Regions from separate parts of the Streptosporangium sp. NPDC000239 genome, predicted to be linked through region 3. Evidence: riboswitches for the same ligand, from Rfam matches in the RefSeq annotation. Region 3 holds a riboswitch; each other region holds the start of a gene.
The links. A riboswitch is a leader RNA that binds a small molecule or an ion and turns the genes downstream of it on or off. The one in region 3 is predicted to bind cyclic di-AMP.

Region 1 (4,044 bases), on a different contig from region 3:
CGGGCCCGACAGCACGGTCGCCAGACTCAGCAGCCCCATCAGGAGCCCGACCGCCCTGGGGTCGGCGGCCGAGGGGACGCCGGTGCGGCGCCGTACCGGACCGGCCGAGGTGATCAGGTAGAGCAGACAGGCCCCGCAGGCGGCGCCGAGCGCGCCGACGAGCGTGCCGTACAGCACGTCGCCCGCCTTGGCGTGGCCGAGCTCGTGCGCCACCACCAGCTCGACCTCGTCGGCCGGGGCCCGCAGCAGCGTGTCGTAGACCACGATCCTGCGGGTCGCGCCGAACCCCGAGACGTAGGCGTTGAGCGCGGTCGTGCGCCGGGAGGCGTCGGCCACGAGCACGTCCTCGACCGGGACGCCGTCCTTGGCCGCCATGTCGAGCAGGCCGGAGCGCAGCTCCCCCGCGGCCATGGGCTTGAAGTCGTTGAACAGGGGCTCGACGACCACCGGGTAGGCGAAGGAGGCGAGCATGGTCAGCGCGAAGGCCCCGATCGCCGCGGGCAGCCACCACCGCCGGTAGCGGCGGGCCAGCCCGACCACGGCGACCACCATGATCGCCGTCAGCACGGCGCCGACCGCGGTGTTCTTGATCCGGTCGGCCGACCACGACGCCCAGGTCTGGGTGGACAGGCCGTACTCGCGCAGATAGGTCTCCGCCCACATGCCGAACGGCCAGCGCAGCACCGCGACGGCCACGGAGATCACCAGCACGCCGAGCAACGCCCGCAGCCACCACGGCCCCCGCAGGCGGCCCAGCAGCCGCGCGCCGAGCGGGGTGGCGACCAGCACCCCGGCCACGACCAGCGTCAGGCCCAGGGACAGGTAGGACGGCAGGCTCACCGCGGCGTCGAACGCCTCCGCCCTGGCGATCTGCGCCGGGGTGAAGTCACGGGCCGGGTCCGGCGCGACGTACGGCGCCGCCTCGGGCAGCGCCCGCCACGGCGTGGTGAACGCCACGACCGCCAGCGTGATCGCCCCCAGGACGGCGAGCGCGATCCCCGCTCCCCTGGCCCCGCCCCGCTCCCGCGCCGGTGTCTCCTCCACGCTCCGCGTCATGAGAGTTCCCTCCGGAGATGGTCGCGCCACGCGGCGGTGAACTCCGCGCGCGACAGGCCCAGCGTGCTGCCGACATCGCTACCGTAAAGCCTCACCAGCGCCTTCTCACCGAAGCGCTCCGCGACGTACCGGCACGCGAGCCAGGCCTCCTCGTAGGCCTGCGCGAGTCTGGGGGCGCCGGGGGCGAAGCCGTCCCCGGCGGGAAGCTCCGTGGGCAGGACGCCCGCGCGCACCTCGGCCGCGAGCTCGGCCGCAACGGTCCTGACGGCGATCCCCGCGTCCCGGTAGCCCACGTAGTCGGCGAACCCCTCCGACAGCCACATCGGGACCCGCCCGCCCCTGGTGGCGCCGGTCGCCAGATGGGTCAGCTCGTGGGTGATCACCACGTCCCTGCCGGTCTCGCTGAGCCTGGCGTATCCCGTCGGCACCACGACCACCCGGTCCGCGGTCGCCAGCGCGGCCAGCCCGCCGGTCCGCGCCGTCCCCGCGAGCTCCGCGGCCTCGTCGTCGGTCGCGGGGACCACGACCACCGCCCTGACCGGCCCCCAGACCCGTGCGATCGTACGGCAGGCGCGGTCGGCCCTGGCCGCGAGATCACGCAGTTCGGCGGGCGGGACACGGTGGCCGACGACAAGGGAGCGCTCGCCCCGGACCACCTCGGCGGCGCCGGGCCACAGGTCGCGGGCCGTCTGCGGCGTGGGCCTCGCCCCGCCGAGCCCGGCGCCCGCCAGCGCGAGCATCCCGGCGAGCACGGCGCGGCGCCCCTTCGGGACGGACATGGCAGCCGATGCTAGCCGACGCCCCGGCCGGAACGTTCCCCGGCAGGCGGCGGCCCCGCCCATCCGCGGGAGGATGGGCGGGGCCGTCCGCCGCTGTCAGGTGCCGGGACGGACCGCTCCTGCGAAGGCGGACCTGTAGTACCCCTTCAACGTCACGATCCTGACCGACTTGCCGCTGCTCGGCGAGTGGATCATCTTGCCGTGGCCGACGTACATGCCGACGTGGCCCTTGCCGTAGAAGAACAGCAGGTCACCGAGGTGCAACTTGCTCCACGAGACCTTCTTCCTGACCGCGCGGTACTGGCTGCCCGTCACCCGGGGGAGGGAGACGCCCGCCTTGCGCCACGCGTACTGGACCAGGCCCGAGCAGTCGAACGCTCCGGGACCGGAGGCACCCCACCGGTACGGATCGCCGATCTGTTTCCTGGCCGTCGCCACGGCCGTCCTGGCCCTGGACCGCTGCCGTGCGGCCCGGTTCGTCGCGGCCTTCGCCGTGCGCTTGACACGGGCCTTCGCCGTGTTCGCGGCAGTGCCCTCCGACGTGCCCTTCGATGCGCTCTTCGACGTGTCCTTCGCCGTACTCCTGGCCTGAACCGCGACCGCGGTATCCGTCGTCGCCTGTGCTGTTGCCGGCCCCAGTGCCACCGCTCCGGTTGAGGCGGTCAGCGTGAGGACGAATCCACCCAGGTAAAGGCGGAAAAAGCGCGACAAACGGGGGTTTTGCAGGGTGGTAGACAGGATTTCTCCTTGGGACTTCCACTGATGCCTACCGGGTTAGCTGACGGGTTCGGGCTGGGAAGACGCCCTACGACGACAAACGCGTCGATTCACCCCGGGCCACATGTCAAGGGCCGATGGTTCCCCGGCTCCGTGCCTCCTGGCTGCACGAACTCGGCGGGCCGCCGTGATGGGAACCGATCCCTTCGGGGAACGGCGGCCGACTGGATATCTATACGGACACCGGCCCGCAGGACCGGCATTCGACGCGGTGGCATGGCTTGCTCACTGCGACCGCCAGAAGGTACCCCGATCACCAAGCCCCGGCAAAGACCCCATCAAATACGAAGATCCACAAAAAGGTTTTCATGTTTACGAAAGGCCTGATAGTGCGGCATCACGATCTTATAAATATGACCCTCGTCACATTCGAAACGATCTTCCAGAGAAGCACAACAAGTGTCACATAAATCACATTTATCAGTGACTTCCCAAAGCGCCCCTTCACCTACAAGGGCGTCGAACAGGACCACTCCGGCGATCCCGGGCATGCCAAACGGGCCGCCCGTGGAACGGACGGCCCGCGGTCGCGAAGGCGTTCAGACGGCCCCCAGAGGCCCCGTGGACATGGACGGGGCCAAGGGGGGTCAGGGACGGACGGCCCCGAGCAGACGGCCGCCGTAGGAGGAGAGGGGGACGACCTTGACGACGTCCCCGGTCTGGGGAGCGTGGATGATCTTGCCGTTGCCCGCGTAGAGCCCGACGTGCCCCAGGCCCTGGCTGAAGAGGATGTCCCCCGGCTGGAGGTCGCTCAGCGAGACCTTGCGCTTGGCGCCCCAGCTCCACTGCTCCCAGGTGGTGCGGGGCAGGCTCACGCCTCCGCTGCGCCAGGAGGCCTGCACGAACCCCGAGCAGTCCCAGCTGTCCGGGCCGGTGCCGCCGTACCGGTAGGGCTTGCCGAGCTGGGCGAAGGCGAAGGTCAGCGCGGCCCTGGCGTTGCCCGAGGCGGAGCCGTTGTACTGCATGCCGGTGCTGTTGGGGTCACCCGGCCTGAAGGTGCCGAGGTCGCGCAGCACCTTCGTCTGGATTTTGATCATCTTCTCGACCTTCTCCTTCTCCTCGGCCAGCTCGTCGCGCGTCTGGTCCGCGTCGGCCAAGGCCTGCTTGGCCTTGTCGCGGTTGTCACGCAGCGTCTTGTTGGCCTCGTCGAAGGCGTGCAGGCTCTCGGCACGGGAGGCGGAGATCTGGTCGGCCGTGGCCAGGCCGCTCAGCACCAGGTTGGGGTTGACCTCACCGACGAGGTTCGGCCAGCCGATGGCGCCGCCCTGGTAGGTGGTGACGGCCATGGTGACGAGGTCGTCGCGGAGCCCGGCGACCTTCGCGGACTGCTTCGACAGGTCGGCGTTCAGGTCCGCGTACTTCTTGCGGGCCCTCTTCCACTTCTCGCCCGCCTGGTTGTACTTCTCGACGAGCTGGTCGGCCTGCTCGTTGA
Region 2 (4,044 bases), on a different contig from region 3:
CCGTCGCGGCGACAGCCTCCTGGGCATGGGCGAGGTCGGCCTCACAGATGAGGATCTCGTGCTGCTGGCGGAGCTGGCCAAGGGCGTCACGGTCGACCGGGTCGGACGCCGCCTCGACATCAGCGGAAGAACGGTCCGCCGTAGACTCCGCGGAATCTGCGACCGCATCGGCGTGGCGACGGCCATCGAGGCCGTCGCCTGGGCGGCCCGCAGACGCCTCATCTGAGGCGAGCCCTTACCCGATGCCGTCCCGGACCCCCGCGTACGGCAGGGGCCCCCTGAGGGGCCGCTGCGGCCGTACGCGACCCGGGTGCGTCCTTCCCCGAACCGCCGTCGGCGGTTCGGGGCGGTCCGGCCGGTTCAGGCGGCTCAGTCGGCGATGCGCACCCCGCCCGCGAAGGGACGGTTGTCGATCGGGGCGATGTGAATGACGTCGCCGGTCTGCGGCGCGTGGACCATGAGGCCCGCGCCGATGTAGATCCCGACGTGGTGCAGGTCGCTGTAGAAGAAGACGAGGTCTCCCGGGCGCAGGTCGCTCCTTGAGGAGATGTGGGTGCCCGCGGTCCACTGGTCGCCCGTGTAGTGCGGCAGGCTGATGCCGACCTTCTGGTAGGCCCACATCACCAGGCCGGAGCAGTCGAAGGAGTTGGGGCCCTCGGCCCCCCACACGTACGGCTTGAGCTGCTGGGTGAGGGCCCAGCGGGCGGCCTCGGCGGCCTTGCCCGAGCCGATGATCGGCACGTTGACCTTGACCCGGCTGCCCCGGTTGCGTCCGGCCTGCGAACGCACCTCGCTGAACAGGTCGCTCTCGACCCGCTTCACCAGCCGTTCGATCTTGGTCCGCCGGTCGCCGAGGTCGGACAGGAGGTTCTTGACCTCGTCGGTGCGGGCCTTGGCGCTGGCCTGCGCGCGCTGGGCGGTCTCGATCGCCTTGCTGACCTGCGCGACCTCCTCGCTCTGCTGCTGCTGGAGCGCGTAGTTCGTGGTGGCCTGGTCGAGGAAGGTGTCCGGGTTGGACGACTGGGTGAAGGCCAGCGCCGAGGCGAGCCCACCCGCCATGTAGGTGCTCTGGGCGAGCAGGGTGGCCTTCGTGCGCCGCTCGGCCAGCTGTGACTCGCTGGCGGCGAGGGTCTTCTTCGCGCTCTCCGCGGCGCGCTGCGCCTGCTTGAGCTTGACCCGCCCGCCGTTGTACTGCTCGGTGAGCGTCTCGATCTCGGTGTGCAGCTTCTCGGCCTGCTTGGCGAGCTCCTGCAGACTCGGTTTCGGCTCCGCGGTCGCGGCGAAGGGGGCGCCGAGGAGCAGGGAGGCGAAGGCGAGCCCGGCGATCACCACCTTGTGCCGCGGCCTGCGCACCCGGTGTTCTCGATGGCGGGCGTTCCCGCCCGCGCTCTCTCTCCCACGGTTGCGCGTGCGCTTCACCAACAGGCTCCTCTCTCGGCCGCCTACCGGGTTAGCTGACGGGTTCGGGCCGGAGGCAGCCCTACCGAGGCGCCGGTGGCACATCGGATTCACCCCGGGGGACGGCTGGAGGGTGGGTCCCCGGTTCCCCGAGTCGGGGATTCGGCGGCGCAGCACTTTACGGGTGCTGACATCGAGGACGGACATTAGTGCAATTGGCGGTTCATGCTCAACCAGAACTGTGAAGCCGGTGGAGCTTTCGCAACTGAAATGTCACGGTCGGGTCACGCAATTTCATGATCGACATATGTGCCACGCCGGGCATCCGCCTCCCCCGGCACGGGGGTGGAGATTCTCGCAGGTCCAGGCCTTCGGACGGGGCCGGTCGAGACGCGCTCGCCGGGCGGCCTCCCGGGGCGCGAAGAAGACGGCGAGATTCATCCGACGGACCCCGCGGCCGAGATAAGGGCAGGCCGTAAACAAGCGGTGACGAGGACGTACTCTGATCAGTCATGGAGCAGGTTGCGCAACAGTCCCCGGCGCGGGCCGTACCCGGCCGGGACGAGGTTTCCCCGGAGGCCCCGGAAGGGGAGTCGGTGGCGGTCTCCGGCGACGTCCCGGAAGGGTCGTCGGCGGAGATCACGGTGCGCAGGGCCAGGACGCCGGACGTCCGCGCCATCCGCCGCCTGGTCGACACCTACGCCGGAGCGGGGCCGCGCCTGCTGGAGAAGGCGACCGTCACCCTTTATGAGGACATCCAGGAGTTCTGGGTGGCCGACGTGGCGGGAAAGGTCGTCGGCTGTGGAGCACTGCACGTCCTGTGGGAGGACCTGGCCGAGATTCGCACGGTCGCCGTCGATCCCGACTGCCGGGGTATGGGAATCGGCCACCGGATCGTCTCCCGTCTCATCGGCGTCGCCGGAGACCTCGGACTGCGCAGGGTCTTCTGTCTCACCTTCGAGATCGATTTCTTCGCGAGACACGGATTCAGGCAGATCCAGGGCACACCCGTCGCGCCGGAGGTCTACGCGGAACTTCTCGCCTCCTATGACGAAGGTGTGGCAGAGTTCCTTGATCTGGAGCACGTCAAGCCGAACACCTTGGGAAACACCCGGATGCTGCTCCATCTGACACCGCGGGGCCACTAGCTTGACCGTGGTGCTGACTGATCGGAAAGGTGACTGTTGTTACCTATGTCGATACGTTGTGCACCAGCAAGCATGTGAGTCTGACATGTGCCACATGCGCAGTCGAAGTGAGGTGACGCGGTGAGCACCGGACAGCCACCGTATCCGCAGGATGATCCCGAGCGCGACCGCACACCGTCGGGGCATCCGCAATACGGACAGAACGCGGGTCGAGCCCCCGGAGAACTCGATCCCGATGTGACAGTCGTGGGATATCGATCGGAGGCCTCACAGCCGAACACCGGACCTGGGCAGACCCAGCCCGGGTACGGCCAGCAGCAGGGCTACGGTCAGCAGGCCGCCCAGCCCGGTTATGGTCAGCAGGCCGCCCAGCCCTCCTACGGCCAGGACTACGGCCAGCAGCAGGGGTACGGCCAGCAGGCCGCCCAGCCGGGTTACGGTCAGCAGGGCGGGACGGGTGCCTACGGGCAGCCCGACTACGGCCAGCAGCAGGGCTACGGCCAGCAGGCCGCCCAGCCCGGTTATGGTCAGCAGGCCGCCCAGCCCTCCTACGGCCAGGACTACGGCCAGCAGCAGGGGTACGGCCAGCAGGCCGCCCAGCCGGGTTACGGTCAGCAGGGCGGGACGGGTGCCTACGGGCAGCCCGACTACGGCCAGCAGCAGGGCTACGGCCAGCAGGCCGCCCAGCCCGGCTATGGTCAGGACTACGGTCAGCAGCAGGGTTACGGTCAGCAGGCCGCCCAGCCCTCCTACGGCCAGGACTACGGCCAGCAGGCGGCCCAGCCGTCCTACGGTCAGCAGCCCTCCTACGGGCAGCCCGACTACGGTCAGCAGGGCTACGGCCAGCAACCCGGTTACGGCGCCCAGGCGTCCATGTACGGCCAGGGGTACGGTCCCCAGGGGGTCACGCCCCCCGGTGCGCCGGCTCCGCTGGCCGAATGGTGGCAGCGTCTGGTGGCGAGGATGATCGACGGCATCATTCTGGCGATCCCCACGGTGATCCTCAGCCTTGTGCTCGCGGCGATCCTTATCACCAACGGCGGTTTCGACCTTGAGAGCGGTGTGATCACCCAGCCCTCGGGGTACGCCCTGTCGACTTTCCTGACCACCATCATCGCCGGTCTGATCTATGTCGCCTATGAGTTCCTGATGTTGCGGCAGAACGGTCAGACCGTCGGCAAGATGGTCATGGGTATCAAGGTCGTCCGGGTGGGAGGCGCTCTGCAGGGCGGTCTCTCCCCCGATGTCGCCATCAAGCGGGCGGGCGTCTCCTACGGCCCCTACGCGCTGAGCGGCATTCCGCTGGTCGGATTCGTGCTCAACATCTTCACTCTGGTGAACGTGCTCTGGCAGCTGTGGGACAAGCCCCTGAAGCAGTGCCTGCACGACAAGGTCGCCGCGACGGTGGTCGTCAAGACCAAGTAGTCGCGGGAAAAGGGACCGGCGGGTTGAACCGCCGGTCCCTTTTCGTGTCCGCGTCCCGGTGCGCCGGGTTTCG
Region 3 (4,044 bases):
GTCTTCACCGCCCTCGCCGGTGAGGTCGCCACCAGGCTCGACGTCGAGGTGCGCGGTGAGATCGCCTCCCAGGACGTCCGCGTGCTGGAGCTGGCCGCCCTCAAGGGCGTCTTCACCGACGTGATCGAGGACTCCGTCACCTACGTCAACGCCCCGCTCCTGGCCAAGGACCGCGGCGTCACCGTCGAGCTGGTGACCAGCGCGGAGAGCCCCGACTGGCGCAACGTGGTGACCGTCCGCGGTGTCCTGGCCGACGGCCGCGCCGTCTCGGTCTCCGGCACGCTCTCCGGCCCGCGGCAGGTCACGAAGATCGTCGAGGTCAACGGCTACCAGATGGAGATCGAGCCGACCGACCACCTGTCGTTCTTCACCTACGACGACCGCCCCGGCGTCGTCGGCGTCGTCGGCCGCATCCTCGGCGACCACGGCATCAACATCGCCTCCATGCAGGTCGCCAGGGACGCCAAGGGCGGCAAGGCCCTCATCGCGCTGACCGTCGACTCCGCCATCCCGGCCGAGGTGATCGACCAGATCGGCGGCGAGATCGGCGCCGACAGCGGCCGCTCGGTCGACCTGGCCGACTGATCCCGGAGCACGGCTCCCACGGCCGCCGTCCCCGTTCGCGGGGCGGCGGCCGTCTGCTTTTCCGGCCGAGCCTCGTCTCAATATATGAGAAGCCTGCACGAGGGGTGAGACAGATTGCGGAGGGCCGGTTATTATGGCTGGTAATGCGCCAGGTTCTCGTACTTATTACCTGCCGCGGCGAGGCCTGACACAGGGGCGGGCCGGCAACTCGCCGCGGTGTGATGGCGTTCGTCGGCCCCGGTTTCCCGTCGATCCGTGATCCGGATCCGCGATCCGATGAGGGCCCGTGACCAGGGTCCAGGCTCCCCTTCCTCCTTCAGCCAGCTCCGTGCGAACGAGACGAGAAGCGTCATGTACGACATGTATCCCTGGAACCGTCCCGAGGACAACGAGAACGAGGCCGCCCAGGCCCTGCAGACCGCGCTGGACCGCCGCGACAACGGCGGAGTGCCCCCGCACTCCTCCTGAGCCGGGTCCCTCCGAGGCCACGGGCGGTGCGGCGCCCGGGACCGGGAGAGGCGTGGGTCAGCGGGCGAGGGCCGTACCGGCCTGGGTCGACTGCCTGATCGCCGTGTCCAGCTCGGCCCGCTCGTCGGCGAGTTCGACCCCCTTGGGGTCCGGCCGTACGGCTCCCGCGAAGCTGGCGCGGCGCCAGGCCTGCAGCTTCTCCACCTTGACCACGTCGCCGCTGCGCGGGGCGTGGACCATGTAACCGGGCTTGGTGATCATGCCGACGTGACCGAGGTTGTGGAAGAAGACCAGGTCACCGGGTTTGAGGTTCTTCCAGGAGATCTTCCTGGCGAACGCGGAGTACTGCTGGGTCGTCGTGCGGGGCAGCCGGATGCCCGCGGCGCCGTACGCGCGGAGCATCAGGCCCGAGCAGTCGAAGCCGCCCCTGCCCGTGCCGCCCCAGACGTACGGTGTGCCGCGCTTGGACATCGCCCAGTTCAGCGCCTTCTTCCAGGCCGGGACCTTCCGCGCGGTCCCGGAGAAGCCGGCCGGGGCGGGTTCGACGGCGGGAGCGGTGAGCGGGGTCCGGGAGCTCTCCGCGGTGGGGGCCGGGTGCGCGAGGGCGAATCCGGCGGCGGCGAGCGCGAGGAGAGGAGTGGGGGAGGAGGTGGTGAGGGAGGAGTCCGCCAGTGCGACGGCGGGTGTCGCGAGGATGGTCGAGCCGGTGACGATCAGGGTCAGGACACGGGGGTAGGTCTTGCCGTTCAGGACCGTTCCTTCCATAGGGCCGGCCGGGTGAGCTGTCGGGCTCGGGCGTGGAGGTCGCCCTACGGCGCGTGGTGGCGCCGACTCGCCCCGAGGGGCCTCGTGGAAAACGCCGGAAACGTGCTCCGCCAGACGGAGTGCGGCTCGGACGCCCCGTGGACCCCGGAAGTGGTTCCCCGGCTCCGCGCGGACCGAAAGAGGGGGATGGCCTGCGCGAATTAGGCGACGATACGAATGGCCAGGACCTTAACGAAACGGTCAAAAGATCGCAAACAGGACAAACTTTTCAGGGCCTTCCGGGGCGAGAAGTGTCCGAGGGGTGAGATCGGTGGTTCGATTGTCGAGACAGAGCAGATAGGGTGCCCGTTATGGATTCGCGCAATGTTCGTCTGGCCGTCATCCCTGGAGACGGGATCGGGACCGAGGTCGTCACCGAGGGCCTGAAGGTCCTCGAAGCCGTCGGAACGAAGGTGGAGACCACCACCTACGACCTGGGTGCCGGCCGGTACCACAGAACCGGTGAGGTCCTTCCCGAGGCGGTCCTCGACGAACTGCGCGGCTACGACGCGATCCTGCTCGGCGCGGTCGGCGACCCCAGTGTGCCGCCGGGCATCCTGGAGCGCGAGTTGCTGCTCAAGCTCCGCTTCGAGCTCGACCACTACGTCAACCTGCGTCCGGTCAAGCTCTTCCCCGGCGTCGCGACCCCGCTGGGCGGCTCCCGCCCCGAGGACATCGACATGGTCGTCATCCGCGAGGGCACCGAGGGCCTCTACGCGGGCGCCGGTGGTGTGCTGCGCCGCGGCACGCCGTACGAGATCGCCACGCAGGAGTCGCTGAACACCGCCTACGGTGTCGAGCGCGTCGTCCGCTACGCCTTCGAGAAGGCGCTCAGCAGGCCGCGCAAGAAGCTGTCGCTGATCCACAAGACCAACGTCCTCACCTTCGCCGGTGACCTGTGGTCCCGCACCGTCGACCGGGTCAGCCTTGAGTACCCCGACGTCGCCACCGACTACTACCACGTCGACGCGGCCTCGATGTTCTTCGTCACCCAGCCGGAGCGGTTCGACGTGATCGTCACCGACAACCTCTTCGGCGACATCATCACCGACCTCGGCGCCGCCGTCGCCGGTGGCATCGGCCTCGCGGCCAGCGGGAATGTCAACCCCGACCGCACCGCGCCCAGCATGTTCGAGCCGGTCCACGGCAGCGCCCCGGACATCGCGGGCCAGGGCAAGGCCGACCCGACCGCCACGATCCTGTCGGTCGCCATGCTCCTGGACCACCTCGGCCTGACCGAGGAGGCGGCCAAGGTCGAGCAGGCCGTGGCCGAGGACCTGGTCGAGCGCCAGACCGGGTGGGCGAGCCGTACCACCCACGAGATCGGCGACGACATCACCGCCCGAGTAGCCGGCTGACAAGCCGCCCGCACGACCCCAGACGCGCCCGGTGGCTCAGCAGAGCCGCCGGGCGCGTCTTTTTTGTTCGTCTCACCGAGCAGGCTGCCGGATTTTGGCATATATGCAGTAGTTTTCCGGTGCCTGCTCCGTCCCAGAATGGACCGTAGGTGCACTCCGCCACGAAGAGAAGGACCGCCGCCATGACCACCGCTCAGAAGCTGACCTTCGACGTGCAGCTCTCCGACCACGCTCGTTCCACGGCCGAGCGCGAGCAGGTACTGGCGAATCCCGGATTCGGTCAGACCTTCACCGACCACATGATCTCCATCGACTACACCGAGGGGGAGGGCTGGCACGACGCGCGGCTCACGCCGTACGGCCCGCTCAGCCTCGACCCGGCGACGTCGGTCTTCCACTACGCCCAGGAGCTCTTCGAGGGGCTGAAGGCCTACCGGCAGGAGAACGGCTCGATCGCCTGCTTCAGGCCGTACGCCAACGCCGCCCGCTTCAACCAGTCGGCGCTGCGCATGGCCATGCCCGAACTGCCGCAGGAGGCCTTCGTCGAGTCGATCGAACTGCTCGTGCAGACCGACCGCGAATGGGTGCCGACCACCCAGGGCCACAGCCTCTACCTGCGCCCCTTCATGATCGCCACCCAGCCCGCGCTCGGCGTCAACTACCCCTCGCGGACCTACCGCTACATGGTGATCGCCTCTCCCGCGGCGGCCTACTTCGGCGCGGCCAAGGCCGTCTCGGTCTGGCTGTCCACCGAGTACACCCGCGCGGCCCCCGGCGGCACCGGCTTCGCCAAGTGCGGCGGCAACTACGCCGCGGCCTTCGTCGCGCA
Region 4 (4,044 bases), 540 kb from region 3:
GGTACGGCTCGCGGCCTGGTTCCACGACGCCGTCTACGACCCCCGGCGCAGCGACAACGAGGAGCGCAGCGCCAGGCTCGCCGAGCGGGCGCTGCCCGAGCTCGGGATGTCACCGGAGGCTGTCGGGACGGTCGCGCGGCTGGTCAGGCTCACGATCACACACGCCCCCGAGCCAGGGGACGCCGACGGGGCCGTGCTGTGCGACGCCGACCTGGCGATCCTCGCCTCCTCTCCCCAGGAGTACGCCGTCTACGCGGCGGCGGTGCGGGAGGAGTACTTCTTCGTCCCCGACGAGCTCTTCAGGCAGGGCAGGGCCGCGGTGCTGCGCTCGCTGCTCGACCTTCCCGTGATCTTCCACGTCGCGGACCTTGAGACGCGGGCGCGGGCCAACATCCATGCCGAGCTTGAGCGACTGTGAGCACTTAACCCCCATAATCCAACATTCACTCCTGTGAGTCTGTGGTAATTTGCTGGAGTCTGGTGGATTAAGGAGGGGATCGATGCTCGCCCAGCAGCGGCAGCAGGTGATTCTCGAACGGGTGCGCGGCAGTGGCGGGGTCAGGGTCGCCGACCTGGTCCGCGAGTTCGGTGTCTCCGACATGACGATCCGCAGGGATCTTGAGGCGCTGGCGGAGCGCGGTCTCGTGGAGAAGGTCCACGGTGGGGCGACGGCCACGGGACCCGGCTCGACCGAGGAGCCCGGGTTCACCGCCAAGTCCGCGCGTCAGCAGTCGGAGAAGGAGGCGATCGCCAGGCACGCCGCCGGGCTCGTCAGGCCGGGCACGGCGATAGCGCTCTCCGCGGGTACCACCACCTGGACGCTCGCCCACTTCGTGACCGACGTGCCAGAGCTGACGGTGATCACCAACTCGATCCGGATCGCCGAGGTCTTCCACCGCGCGCCGCGCGCCGACCGCACCGTGGTGCTGACCGGCGGGGTGCGCACCCCCTCGGACGCGCTGGTCGGCCCGGTGGCCGTCGCGGCCATCAGAGGGCTGCACGTGGACACCCTGTTCCTCGGCGTGCACGGGATGAGCGCCCGCGCCGGGTTCACCACCCCCAACCTGCTCGAAGCGGAGACGGACCGGGCGCTCGTGGCCTCGGCGCACCGCCTGGTCGTGCCCGCCGACCACACCAAGTGGGGGACGGTCGGGATCAGCACGATCGCCGAGCTGTCCGAGGCCCACGTCCTGATCACGGACTCCGGGCTCGAGCGGGAGGCCCGCGAGGAACTCGCCGCCAGGGTCGGTGAGCTGGTCGTCGCCGGTGACGGGACCCGCGACCGATGAGGCGCACCGCGACCCACCTGGCCGACGGCCGCGAGCTGTTCTACTTCGACCTGCGGGACGACGCGGAGCGCGGCGCGGTCGACACGCGCGACCTGCCGCCCAGGCCCGCCGCCTCCGAGCTGCGCTACGACCCGCTCACCGAGGAGTGGGTCGCGGTCGCCGGGCACCGGCAGGGCCGTACGTTCCTGCCGCCCGCCGACGAGTGCCCGCTGTGCCCGTCGGCGCCCGGCCGTCCGACCGAGATCCCCTCCCCCACCTACGACGTGGCCGTCTTCGAGAACCGCTTCCCGTCCTTCTCCACCAACCTGGGCGCCTACCCGCAGGTCGGCGGCCTGAGTGAGGTACGGCCCGGCGTCGGCAGGTGCGAGGTCGTCTGCTTCACCTCCGAGCACGACTCCTCCTTCTCCATGCTTTCTCCCGAGCGGGTCGAGCTGGTGATGGAGGCGTGGATCGACCGCACCGTCGCGCTCTCCGCGATGCCCGGGGTCGAGCAGGTGTTCTGCTTCGAGAACCGCGGCCCGGAGATCGGCATCACCCTGCCCCATCCGCACGGCCAGATCTACGCCTATCCCTACGTGACCCCGCGTACCCGGACCCTGCTCGGCGCGGCGCGGCGGCACAGGGAGCGCACCGGTGGCGACCTCTTCGCCGACGTGCTCGCGGCCGAACGGGAGGCCGCCGAGCGTGTGGTCGCGGCCAACGAGCACTGGACGGCGTTCGTGCCCGCCGCGGCCCGCTGGCCGGTCGAGGTCCATCTCTACCCGCACCGCGGGGTTCCCGGCCTTGACGGACTCGACCCCGCCGAGCGTGCGGCGTTCGGACCGCTCTACACCGAGGTGCTGCGCCGCCTGGACGGGCTGTTCGGGGTGCCCATGCCGTACGTCTCGGCCTGGCACCAGGCACCGGTGCGGGTGGACAGGGACCTGGCGTACACGCATCTTGAGCTGTTCAGCATCCGCCGGGCGCCGGACAAGCTCAAGTATCTCGCCGGGTCCGAGTCGGCCATGGGGGCCTTCGTGAACGACATTCCGCCTGAGGAGACAGCTCGGCGCCTGCGCGCCGTTATCACGGAATGATCACCGATCGGTCTCGACTCGGGGTCGCGCGGTCACCTTTTTACCATTACTATCCTCACGCATCGGACAAACAGCACGATATGCCTAATCTCAGGTGCCTCACCTGAGAGCCGGGGACCCATGCATCTGGGGTGAACCACTTCGGTGGAAGGGCTTCCTCCAGCCCGAACCCGTCAGCTAACCCGGTCGGCGTGAGGAGAGGAGAGCTGTGACGGCTCTGTCCCCCGCTTTCCATCGACGTACGGCCGCCGCCTGCCTGGCCTCGGCCCTCACCTTCGCCTTCGCCCTCGGCGGCACGGGAACGGCGGGCGCCGCGCCGAAGCCCGACGAGTCCCGGCTCCGCGCCGAACTGACCCAGCTCAACAAGAAAGTCGACCGGCTCATCGAGGCGTACGCCGCCAAACGGGAGTCGTTGAAGAAGGCGCAGGAGGCGGAGAAGGTCGCGCAGGCCGACCTGCGCCAGGCGGAAGCGGCCTACGCCGAGGCGGGCAGGGAGGTCGCCTCCATCGTCCAGATCCGTTACCAGAACGGCCCCCTCGACCTTCCCTCGATCCTGTCGGCCCCCGAGGTGGGCGGCGCGGCCGTCATGGAACAGCTGACCGCCCAGCAGATCGCCCAGCTGCAGGGCTTCGCCCGGAGCCGGGACCTCATGAAACAGGCCGCGGACAGGACGGCCCAGCTCTCCAGGCAGATCGAGCAGGAGGCCAAGACGGTGCAGGTTCAGCGTGAGGACGCGGAGAAGGTCATCCGCGTGATCGAGGACAAGCTCGAACAGCTCGTTCCCACAGGCTCGGGGCGCCGCTCCGACGGCAGCTGGGCACCCCAGCTGCCCACCGGGTCCGACAACATCACCGACCGCACGCGGATCATGCGCGAGGCCGTCGGACAGGCCTTCCAGCTGCCCCACGAGGTCGGCTGCTACCGATCGGCGAACGACGGGGGCGAGCACCCCCTCGGCCGGGCCTGCGACTTCATGATGAGCACCGGCGGGTCCATGCCCACCGCGGCCAACGTCAAGCTCGGCGACGAGCTCGCCGTCTGGGCCCTGAAGAACAGGGACAGGCTCGGCGTCAAGTACGTCATCTGGCGTCAGCGCATCAACACCGGTTCCGGCTGGCGTGCCATGTCCAACCGGGGCGGTGTGACCGCCAACCACTACGACCACGTGCACATCTCGATGTACTAGAGAAGATCGGACCCCACGGCGGTGCGCTCGATCGAGCCGGCCACCCTGGACCTGGTCGAGTGGATCCGAGCCACCGGCTGGACCGCGCCCACAAACGTGGCTGGTTCCTGAGCCTCCGGCCGCCATCGTGCCCACGGTCTCGGCGCTCTGGGCGCGGCAACGCATCCGCCAACGGTTGAAGTGGTCACGAAGCTCCCGGGGCGTGCCCGAGGCCGACACCGGCACACTGGTCGTCGAGAGGCCGCCGGTCGACGGCGAGGTAAAGATCCACGTCCAGAAGGCCCCGGGGCGGCCTCAGGTTCTGCCCGCGCTCGTCTTCCCAGCACAGCCGGGCGCCCAGGTCGAGCGCCGCCCTCTATCGCCGGCCACTCCTCGACGACCCACGAGGTGATCACCCCCCTCGCCGCGCTCAACAGCCCGCTGCGCAGGGATCTGCGGACTCCAGCCCAGGCGGTGCAGAAGACACGACACCCCACGCAAGGTGTGGCGGACG

Region 1: it holds a riboswitch for cyclic di-AMP, as region 3 does, so the genes downstream of both, ABT340_RS02480 (C40 family peptidase) here and ABT340_RS09520 (C40 family peptidase) in region 3, are expected to answer to the same signal.
Region 2: it holds a riboswitch for cyclic di-AMP, as region 3 does, so the genes downstream of both, ABT340_RS29470 (NlpC/P60 family protein) here and ABT340_RS09520 (C40 family peptidase) in region 3, are expected to answer to the same signal.
Region 4: it holds a riboswitch for cyclic di-AMP, as region 3 does, so the genes downstream of both, ABT340_RS12005 (coiled-coil domain-containing protein) here and ABT340_RS09520 (C40 family peptidase) in region 3, are expected to answer to the same signal.

The regions. Positions count from the first base shown of each region.
Region 1 covers NZ_JBEPEI010000001.1:536,723-540,766, reverse strand. Annotated here, with positions in the region: gene ABT340_RS02490 (M48 family metallopeptidase) at 1-1,056, opposite strand, end outside; gene ABT340_RS02485 (gluzincin family metallopeptidase) at 1,053-1,835, opposite strand; gene ABT340_RS02480 (C40 family peptidase) at 1,932-2,273, opposite strand; gene ABT340_RS02475 (hypothetical protein) at 2,173-2,427, shown strand; cyclic di-AMP (ydaO/yuaA leader) riboswitch at 2,584-2,742, opposite strand; gene ABT340_RS02470 (C40 family peptidase) at 3,200-4,044, opposite strand, start outside.
Region 2 covers NZ_JBEPEI010000014.1:169,990-174,033, reverse strand. Annotated here, with positions in the region: gene ABT340_RS29475 (helix-turn-helix domain-containing protein) at 1-226, shown strand, start outside; gene ABT340_RS29470 (NlpC/P60 family protein) at 370-1,419, opposite strand; cyclic di-AMP (ydaO/yuaA leader) riboswitch at 1,425-1,576, opposite strand; gene ABT340_RS29465 (amino-acid N-acetyltransferase) at 1,911-2,546, shown strand; gene ABT340_RS29460 (RDD family protein) at 2,793-3,971, shown strand.
Region 3 covers NZ_JBEPEI010000003.1:86,153-90,196, forward strand. Annotated here, with positions in the region: gene serA (phosphoglycerate dehydrogenase) at 1-585, shown strand, start outside; gene ABT340_RS09520 (C40 family peptidase) at 1,111-1,818, opposite strand; cyclic di-AMP (ydaO/yuaA leader) riboswitch at 1,806-2,020, opposite strand; gene ABT340_RS09525 (3-isopropylmalate dehydrogenase) at 2,169-3,215, shown strand; gene ABT340_RS09530 (branched-chain amino acid aminotransferase) at 3,398-4,044, shown strand, end outside.
Region 4 covers NZ_JBEPEI010000003.1:622,889-626,932, reverse strand. Annotated here, with positions in the region: gene ABT340_RS12020 (HD domain-containing protein) at 1-418, shown strand, start outside; gene ABT340_RS12015 (DeoR/GlpR family DNA-binding transcription regulator) at 501-1,289, shown strand; gene galT (galactose-1-phosphate uridylyltransferase) at 1,286-2,365, shown strand; cyclic di-AMP (ydaO/yuaA leader) riboswitch at 2,437-2,571, shown strand; gene ABT340_RS12005 (coiled-coil domain-containing protein) at 2,574-3,551, shown strand; gene ABT340_RS12000 (winged helix-turn-helix domain-containing protein) at 3,846-4,044, opposite strand, start outside.